Regions from separate parts of the Streptomyces sp. NPDC000983 genome, predicted to be linked through region 1. Evidence: riboswitches for the same ligand, from Rfam matches in the RefSeq annotation. Region 1 holds a riboswitch; the other holds the start of a gene.

The links. Region 1 has a riboswitch for S-adenosylmethionine ahead of ABT296_RS13635 (aminotransferase class V-fold PLP-dependent enzyme). Riboswitches for the same ligand answer to the same signal wherever they lie in the genome.
Region 2: another riboswitch for S-adenosylmethionine. It lies ahead of thrC (threonine synthase); the one in region 1 lies ahead of ABT296_RS13635 (aminotransferase class V-fold PLP-dependent enzyme).

Annotation. Positions count from the first base shown of each region.
Region 1 is NZ_JBEPBM010000010.1:14,088-18,533, reverse strand. Features, by position in the region: gene ABT296_RS13655 (NYN domain-containing protein) at 1-63, opposite strand, end outside; gene ABT296_RS13650 (hypothetical protein) at 134-373, opposite strand; gene ABT296_RS13645 (rhomboid family intramembrane serine protease) at 529-1,266, shown strand; gene ABT296_RS13640 (Lrp/AsnC ligand binding domain-containing protein) at 1,263-1,544, shown strand; gene ABT296_RS13635 (aminotransferase class V-fold PLP-dependent enzyme) at 1,566-2,927, opposite strand; SAM riboswitch class IV at 3,060-3,176, opposite strand; gene trpD (anthranilate phosphoribosyltransferase) at 3,251-4,315, opposite strand; gene qcrB (cytochrome bc1 complex cytochrome b subunit) at 4,437-4,446, opposite strand, start outside.
Region 2 is NZ_JBEPBM010000011.1:116,919-121,364, forward strand. Features, by position in the region: gene ABT296_RS15340 (alpha,alpha-trehalose-phosphate synthase (UDP-forming)) at 1-1,376, opposite strand, end outside; gene ABT296_RS15345 (glucosyl-3-phosphoglycerate synthase) at 1,439-2,383, opposite strand; SAM riboswitch class I at 2,557-2,714, shown strand; gene thrC (threonine synthase) at 2,733-4,016, shown strand; gene ABT296_RS15355 (MoaD/ThiS family protein) at 4,013-4,288, shown strand.

The DNA of each region.
Region 1 (4,446 bases):
CAGCGGACGGTCGAGTACCTCGGCGGCACCGTCGTCCGGCCCCCCGCCTGTGGTCTCCACCATCCGTCTTCACCCCATCGCCGATGCGGGATCCCCCTGAGTGAGGGGATCGTCCTGGCGGCTCCCGCTCCGCTCAGGAGCCGGCGCCCGGCCTGTCCACGAGTTCCACCTGGTCCACGGCGTTGCACCAGCGGCAGCGCACCGACTCGATGGTCTCACTGACCACCTCGCGCTCCTCGACCTTGGGCTCACCGGCGAGGTCGAGGTGGACGTACTCGACCACCTTCGACGAGCGGGTCACATCGAAACGGGTGAGGTTGCCGCAGAGCGTGCAGCGCCACCGTGTGGTGGTCGTCGGCAGGGGAACCGTCATCGCGACCGTTCTTTCCTTCCAGTGTCGGTGACTCACCGGTCTCCCCGGTGCGTGTGGCTCGTAACCCTACGGCCTGGCGGGTACTCGCCGCTCGGCCGTCCACGGCGGCGAGGCGGCCTGTCCGTGTACGCCCCGTTACGTCATGCTCTGTAGTCATGATCAGCAAGTGGAGCTCCAGGACCGCGTACCCCGTCCGGCTGCCGTCCGCGCCGGTCACCTACGGGCTCATCGCCCTGTGCACGCTGATCTTCCTGATCGGACCGGCCTCGGGACTGAACCCCGCCTACGGCACCGGCGAGGAGCTGCACGCCGCGCAGCGCGCCTACTTCCGGCGCTGGGGCGTGGTCCCTGCCGAGCTGTTCGAGGGCTCGGCGCGCGCCGCGCTCACCCCGGCCACCGCGCTCTTCGTGCACGGCAGCTGGGTGCACCTGCTGGGCAACATGCTCTTCCTCTACGTCTTCGGCGTGCTCACCGAGGAGCGCATGGGCCGCGTCCAGTACACCCTGTTCTACCTGGGCTGCGGCTATCTCGCCCTGCTGGGCTACGCGGCCGCCAACGCGGACTCCGAGCAGTCCCTGGTCGGCGCCTCGGGCGCGATCTCGGCGGTGCTCGGCGCCTTCCTGGTGCTGCTCCCCGGGGCCCGGGTGACCAGCCTGCTGCCCTTCCTGTTCTTCCTGCCGCTGCGCTTCCCCGCCTGGGTGGTGCTGCCCTTCTGGGCGGCCCTGCAGTGGCTGGCCGCCGGGCGGGCCTCCAGCGGCCCCGGGGTCGCCTATCTGGCCCATCTGATCGGCTTCGGCCTGGGGTGCTGCTTCGCCTGGGTGCGGTTCGGCCGTGCGACTAGAGTGAGGACCACCCCAGCGACGCCGGCCCCCGAGGGAGAGAACCAACCGTGATCACCGCGATCGTCCTCATCAAGACCAGTGTGGACCGGATCCCCGAGATCGCGGAGCAGATCGCTTCGCTGGACAGCGTCAGCGAGGTCTTCTCGGTCACCGGCACCTACGACCTGATCGCCATGGTCCGGGTCAAGGAGCACGAGGACCTCGCCGAGGTCATCCCCGGCCGGATCAGCAAGATCCCCGGCGTGGAGGGCACCGACACCCACGTCGCGTTCCGGACGTACTCCCAGCACGACCTGGAGGCCGCGTTCGCGCTGGGGCTGGACAACTAGCCCAGCCCCCCGTGCGCCGGGTCAGACCGCGGGCACGCAGCGCCCGTCCTCGGTGCGGTAGTTCCACTTCGCGCCGTCGGTGACCAGTTCCCGGACCGCGGCCACGAAACGTTCGACGTGCTCGTCGGGGGTGCCCGCGCCGAAGCTGACGCGGATCGCGTTGAGGGACTTCTCCCCGGGCGCCGCCTCGGGGGCCCCGCACTCGCCCTGCGAGCGGGGGTCGCTGCCGAGCAGGGTGCGCAGCAGGGGGTGGGCGCAGAACAGTCCGTCGCGGACGCCGATGCCGTACTCGGCGGAGAGGGCGGCGGCGAAGTGGGAGCTGTTCCAGCCGTCGACGACGAAGGAGATCACGCCCACCCGCGGGGCGTCGTCACCGAAGAGCGACAGGATCCGCACCTCGGGGACCTCGGCGAGGCCGGTGCGGACCTTCTCGATCAGGTGGTTCTCCCGTGCGATCAGGCCGTCGAAGCCGGCCTCCGTCAGGGCCTTGCAGGCCGAGGCGACGGCGTAGGCGCCGATCACGTTCGGCGAGCCGGCCTCGTGCCGGGCCGCGCTCTCGTGCCACTGCACCTCCACTCCCCCGTCCTCGCGGCGGCTGACCTTGCGGCTGGCGCCGCCGCCCGCGAGGTACGGCTCGGCCGCCCGGAGCCAGTCGGCGCGGCCGGCCAGGACGCCGGTGCCGAAGGGCGCGTACAGCTTGTGGCCGGAGAAGGCGACCCAGTCCACGTCGAGGTCGCGCACGGACACCGGGTGGTGCGGGGCGAGCTGGGCGGCGTCCAGGACGATCCGGGCGCCGTGCGCGTGGGCGGCGGCGGCCAGCTCCCGCACCGGCCACAGCTCGCCGGTGACGTTGGAGGCGCCGGTGACGCAGACCAGGGCGGGGCCGTGGGGGTCCCGGTCGGCGAGGGCTCGCTCCAGGGTCCGTACCGCCGCCTGCGGGGTGCGCGGGGCGTCGAGGTAGGTGACCCGGGCGTCCTGCCAGGGCAGCAGCGAGGCGTGGTGCTCGGTCTCGAAGACGAAGACCTGGCAGTCGGCGGGCAGGGCCGCGGCGAGCAGGTTCAGGGAGTCCGTGGTGGACCGGGTGAAGACCAGCTGGTCGTCGGGGCGGCAGTCGAGGAACTCGGCGACGGTGCGGCGGGCGTTCTCGAAGAGGTCGGTGGAGAGCTGGGAGAGGTACCCGGCGCCCCGGTGGACGCTGCCGTAGTACGGGGCGTAGGCGGCGACGTCGTCCCAGACCCGCTGGAGCGCCGGGGCGCTGGCGGCGTAGTCCAGCGCGGCGTAGGTGACCTCGCCACCGGTGACGAGCGGCACGGTGACATCCCGGCCCAGAACGGGCAGCGGGGCACAAATGGTCCGGGCGGAGGCAGCGGTGGGGACGGACATGGCGAAGCTCCCGTGAGAGACGGAGGAGAAGAGCGGAAGGAAGGTGCGCGGAGGCGGGGCTCGGCGGCCCTAGCGCATTCGCTTGCTCACGGGAGACTCCCTCGAATGACCAGGACCCCTGGTTTCGAGAGGGGTCCGCGCTTGCCGTAGACCTCGCTGCCTACGGCCTGGTCTTCACCCGGGGCACCCCGCCACGGACGGAGGGTTGCCGGACAGTCGGCCGGGGCCTCATGACTGTCACTCATGACCTGGTACAGGAACGTACGTGAAGTGATCGCGGTCCCGCAACCCGTGTCCGGATCGCGGGACCGGCGAACGAATCCCTAGGCGTTGCTCGCCGCGACCCAGCGCTCCAGCGTCCGCCTGGCCTCGCCCGAGTCGATCGACTCGGCCGCCTTCGCCATGCCGGCGCCGATCTGTTCCGCGAGGGGGGCGCCGGTGGGGTGCAGGGCGACCAGGGCGGCCGCCGAGTTGAGCAGCACCGCGTCCCGCACCGGGCCGGTCTCGCCGCCCAGCAGGCGCCGGGCCACGTCGGCGTTGTACGAGGCGTCCGCGCCGCGCAGCGCCTCGACGGGGACCAGGTCCAGGCCGACGTCCCGCGGGTCGAAGGACTCCTCGGTCACCTTGCCGTCGCGGACGATCCACACCCGGGAGGTGGAGGTGGTCGTCAGCTCGTCCAGGCCGTCGTCGCCGCGGAACACCAGCGAGGAGTTGCCGCGCTCGGCGAAGACGCCCGCGACGATCGGCGCCATCCGGGGATCGGCGACCCCGACGGCCTGCGCCCGCACCCGGGCGGGGTTGGTGAGCGGGCCGAGGACGTTGAAGACCGTGCGGATGCCCAACTGGCCGCGGGCCGCGCCCGCGTGACGCATCGCCGGGTGGAACTTCGCCGCGAAGCAGAAGGTGATCCCGGCCTCCTCGACCACCCGCGGCACCCGGGAGACGGGCAGCTCCAGGTTGACGCCAAGCTTCTCCAGCACGTCGGAGGAGCCGGAGGCGGAGGACGCGGCCCGGTTGCCGTGCTTGACGACCTTGGCGCCCGCGCCGGCCACCACGATCGCGGACATCGTGGAGATGTTGACGGTCTTGGCGCCGTCCCCGCCGGTGCCGACGATGTCGACGGTGTCGCCCGACACCTCGATCACGTTGGCGTGCTCGTACATGGTGCGGACGAACCCGGTGATCTCCTCGACCGTCTCGCCCTTGGCGCGCAGGGCCACCACGAACCCGGCGATCTGCGCGTCGGTCGCCTCCCCGCGCATGATCAGGTCCATCGCCCAGGCCGTGTCGTCGGCGCTCAGGTCGCGCCCCTCCAGCAGGCCGTTCAGCAGCGGGGGCCAGGAACGGCCCGCCGCGATGTCGCCTCCAGCGGGGGTCACAGCGCTCATAAGGCCGCTCCTGAGTGTCGTAGAAGAGTGTGCTCCCACCCTATCCAGCCCGGGGCACGGCGAAGGGCCCCGTCCGTACACCGGACGGGGCCCTTCGGCCGTGGCGTGGCGTGCGCAGCGATCAGTGGTGG
Region 2 (4,446 bases), on a different contig from region 1:
GCCCGCAGCTGCTCCAGGAACCACTGCTCCGGGGGCAGCGCCGTGGCCGCGCCGGCCAGCCGCTTGGTGCGCTCGGCGCGCTCGGAGGGCGGCATCGTCAGGGCCTCGTGCAGGGCGTCCGCGGTGGCCAGCACGTCGTAGGGGTTCACCACGATCGCGTCCTCGCCGAGTTCCTCGTACGCGCCCGCCTCCCGCGACAGCACCAGCGCGCACCCCTCGTCGGAGACGACCGGCACCTCCTTGGCGACCAGGTTCATGCCGTCCCGGACCGGGTTGACCAGGGCCACGTCGGCGAGCCGGTAGGCGGCCAGGGAGCGGGCGAAGTCGTCCTTGACGTGCAGCACCACCGGCGTCCAGCCCGGGGTGCCGAAGGCGTCGTTGATCTCGTCCGCGAGCCGGCGCACCTCGGCCGTGTACTCGCGGTAGACGGCGAGGTCCTGCCGGGAGGGGTAGGCGAAGGCGACGTGCACGACCCGCTCGCGCCACTCGGGGCGGTCCTGAAGCAGATGCCGGTAGGCCAGCAGCCCGCGCACGATGTTCTTCGACAGCTCGGTCCGGTCCACCCGGACGATCGTCCTGCGGCCCGCGCCGATCTCCGTCCGCAGCGCCGCCATGCGCTCGGCGACGTCCGCCTCGTGCGACCGCGCGCGCAGGAAGTCCGCGTCCGCGCCCAGCCCGTGCACGCCGACCTCGGTGGCGCCCAGGCCCCCCGCCAGCTCCGTGCTGCACGCGGTGAAGGCGTCCGCCCAGCGCCGGGTGAGGAAGCCCAGTCGGTCGGCGCCGAGCATGCCGTCGAGGACCTCCCGCGCCACGTCGTCAGGGAGGATGCGGAAGTAGTCCACCGGCGCCCACGGGGTGTGCGAGAAGTGGCCGATGCGCAGGTCGGGGCGGAGCTCGCGCAGCATCCCCGGCACCAGCGTCAGGTGGTAGTCCTGCACCAGGACCGCGGCCCCGTCGGCCGCGTCGCCGGCCAGCGCCTCGGCGAAGGCCAGGTTGTAGCGCCGGTAGTTCTCCCACTGCCGCCGGAAAGCGGCGTCGAAGACCGGCTCCAGCGGCGTCTGGTACAGCATGTGGTGGACGAACCACAGCACCGAGTTGGCGACGCCGTTGTAGGCGTCGGAGTGCACCTCGGCCGGGATGTCGAGCATCCGCACACCGTCCTCGCCGACCCCGCGGCGGACCGCCTCGCGGTCGCCGTCGGAGAGCGCGGAGCACACCCACAGGGCACCGGCGTCCGGCCCGATCGCCGAGAGCCCCGACACCAGTCCGCCCCCGCCCCGTTTGGCGCGCAGCGAGCCGTCGCCTTGGACCTCGTAGGAGACCGGGCCGCGGTTCGACGCGACCAGCACCCGGGCAGCATCGTGCGTGGAAGCCATGTGCTCCAACCTAGCCCGTGTCGTAAACGCTCAAACGTACGAGCAGTCGGCGGGGGAATGTGTCAGGCCACCTTGCGTGCGGCGTACTCGGCGATCTCCACCATCGGCGGCCGTTCCTCGGTGTCCACCGAGTACGTCCGCGGCTCGAAACCGTCCTCGCCGCGCTCGAACTGGGTCAGCGCGGGGCGGACCAGGTGCCCGCGGGCCAGGCGGAGCTGGGCGGTGCGGTAGATCGCCGCGGACATCCGGCCGAGCGCCTGCCCGTCCTGGTGCCGGTGCTTGCGCACCCCCACGTCGACCTGGGCCAGCGCGTCCAGGCCCACCAGGTGCAGCGAGTCGATCAGCATGCCCAGCTCCACGCCGTAGCCGACGGGGAAGGGGAGCTGTTCGAGCAGCGAGCGGCGGGCCGCGTACTCCCCGCCCAGGGGCTGCACGAATCCGGCGAGCTGCGGCCAGTGCATGTTCAGCAGCGGGCGGGCCATCAGCTCGGTGACCCGGCCGCCCTGTCCGGCGGCCTGCCCCAGCGGGCGGTCGTACATCGCCTTGACCAGGTCGACCCCGGGTTCGGTGAGCAGCGGGCCGACGATGCCCGAGACGAAGTCCGAGGAGAACTCCCTCAGGTCCGCGTCGACGAAGCACACGATGTCGCCCCGGGTGGCCAGCAGCGAGCGCCACAGCACCTCGCCCTTGCCGGGCACCGCGGGCAGGCGGGGCAGGATCGCGTCCCGGTGCACGACCGTCGCCCCGGCCGCCGCGGCGACCTCGGAGGTGCGGTCGGTGGAACCGGAGTCGATCACGACGATCTCGTCGACCAGCGGGACCTGCTGCATCAGGTCGTGCCGGATCACGGCGACGATGTCACCGACGGTCCGCTCCTCGTTGAGGGCGGGCAGCACGACGGAGACCGACTGGCCCGAGGCGCGCTTCGCGGCCATGATCTGGTGCAGCGGGCGGTCGGTCACGGACCAGGAGCGGGTGCTCAGCCAGCGCTCGGTTTCTTCCAGCACAGTGCGCGGCTCCTCTGCGATCTCTCGGCGAGCTCCGGACCAGCATGAACGCCCCATGTGATCCATCTCGCGGTTCGGACGGCTCTCTCAACTGTCCTGGCCTTCGGTTACAGTCTTGAACAACGCTGATGACCATCGCATGTCGGGGGCCGTCAGCGCCCACAACCGAATACCGCTCATCCAGAGGGGCAGAGGGACACGGCCCGATGAAGCCCCGGCAACCCTCCAGTCGGTTCTCGTAGCGATCACCGTCGATCGCCCTGCGGGGCTCCCGGCTCGGGAAGGTGCCAAATCCGTCTCACGGCGAAATGCGTCGTGAGGAAGATGAGGAGAAAGGGCCTCGCCTCACATGGCTGTGCAGACTGCCGCAAGCACCGGAAATCCCACCGTCGACCTCGGTCCCGCCGCCGCCCTGAGCTGCCGCGAGTGCGGTCACCGCGTCCCGCTCGGCCCGGTCTTCGCGTGCGAGGAGTGTTTCGGCCCGCTGGAGATCGCCTACGACTTCTCGGCGTACGACACCGAGGAGCTCCGCGCGCGGATCGAAGCGGGACCCGCGAACATCTGGCGCTACGCGCCCCTGCTGCCCGTCCCCTCGGACGTGGCGGACAAGCCCAACCTGAACCCCGGCTGGACCAAGCTCGTCCAGGCCGACAACCTCGCCCGCGAACTCGGCGTCACCGGCGGGCTGTACGTGAAGGACGACTCCGGCAACCCGACGCACTCCTTCAAGGACCGGGTCGTCGCCCAGGCCCTGGAGGCCGCGCGCGCCTTCGGCTTCACCACGCTCAGCTGCTCCTCCACCGGCAACCTGGCCGGCGCGGTGGGTGCCGCCGCCGCCCGGGCGGGCCTGCGCTCGTGCGTGTTCATCCCGCACGACCTGGAGCAGGGCAAGGTCGTCATGGCCGCGGTCTACGGCGGTGAACTCGTCGGCATCGAGGGCAACTACGACGACGTGAACCGTTTCTGCTCCGAGCTGATCGGCGACCCGGCCGGCGAGGGCTGGGGCTTCGTCAACGTCAACCTGCGCCCGTACTACGCGGAGGGGTCCAAGACCCTCGCGTACGAGATCTGCGAGCAGCTCGGCTGGCGGCTGCCGGACCAGATCGTGGTGCCGATCGCCTCCGGCTCGCAGCTCACGAAGATCGACAAGGGCCTGCAGGAGCTGATCAATCTCGGTCTGGTCGAGGACAGGCCGTACAAGATCTTCGGTGCCCAGGCCGAGGGGTGCTCGCCGGTGTCGGTGGCCTACAAGGCGGGCCACGACGTCGTGCGCCCGCAGAAGCCGAACACCATCGCCAAGTCGCTGGCCATCGGCAACCCGGCGGACGGGCCCTACGTCCTGGACATCGCCCGCCGCACCGGCGGCGCGGTGGAGGACGTCACCGACGAGGAAGTCGTCGACGCCATCAAGCTGCTGGCCCGCACCGAGGGCATCTTCGCCGAGACGGCGGGCGGTGTGACGGTCGGCGTGACGCAGAAGCTGATCAAGAACGGTCTGCTCGACCCGGCGAAGACGACCGTCGTCCTCAACACCGGCGACGGCCTGAAGACCCTCGACGCGGTGGCCGGCACCGGCCTGACCGCCACCATCCGCCCGAACCTGGACTCCTTCCGAGAGGCTGGCCTCGCATGAGCGTGACCGTCCGCATCCCCACCATCCTGCGCACCTACACCGGTGGGCGGGCCGAGGTCGCCGCCGAGGGCGCCAACCTCGCCGAGGTCATCGCCGACCTGGAGAAGAACCACACCGGCATCGCCGCCCGCGTCCTGGACGACCAGGGCAAGCTGCGCCGCTTCGTGAACGTCTACGTCAACGACGACGACGTCCGCTTCGAGCAGGGTCTGGAGACGGCGACCCCCGAGGGCGCCGGAGTCTCCATCATTCCGGCGGTCGCCGGCGGCTGATCGTTACCTTCGGTAACGTATGTCACCGAGAGTTCATCGAATTGCCCTCTCCGTAAGAGAAACGGAGGGGGCAATTCTGCTTGATTGAGCACGGTAGAGTTGGGGAACCAGCTGTTCCCCGCTTGCCGGACGCATATGAGCTCCGACCTCCAGGCGAT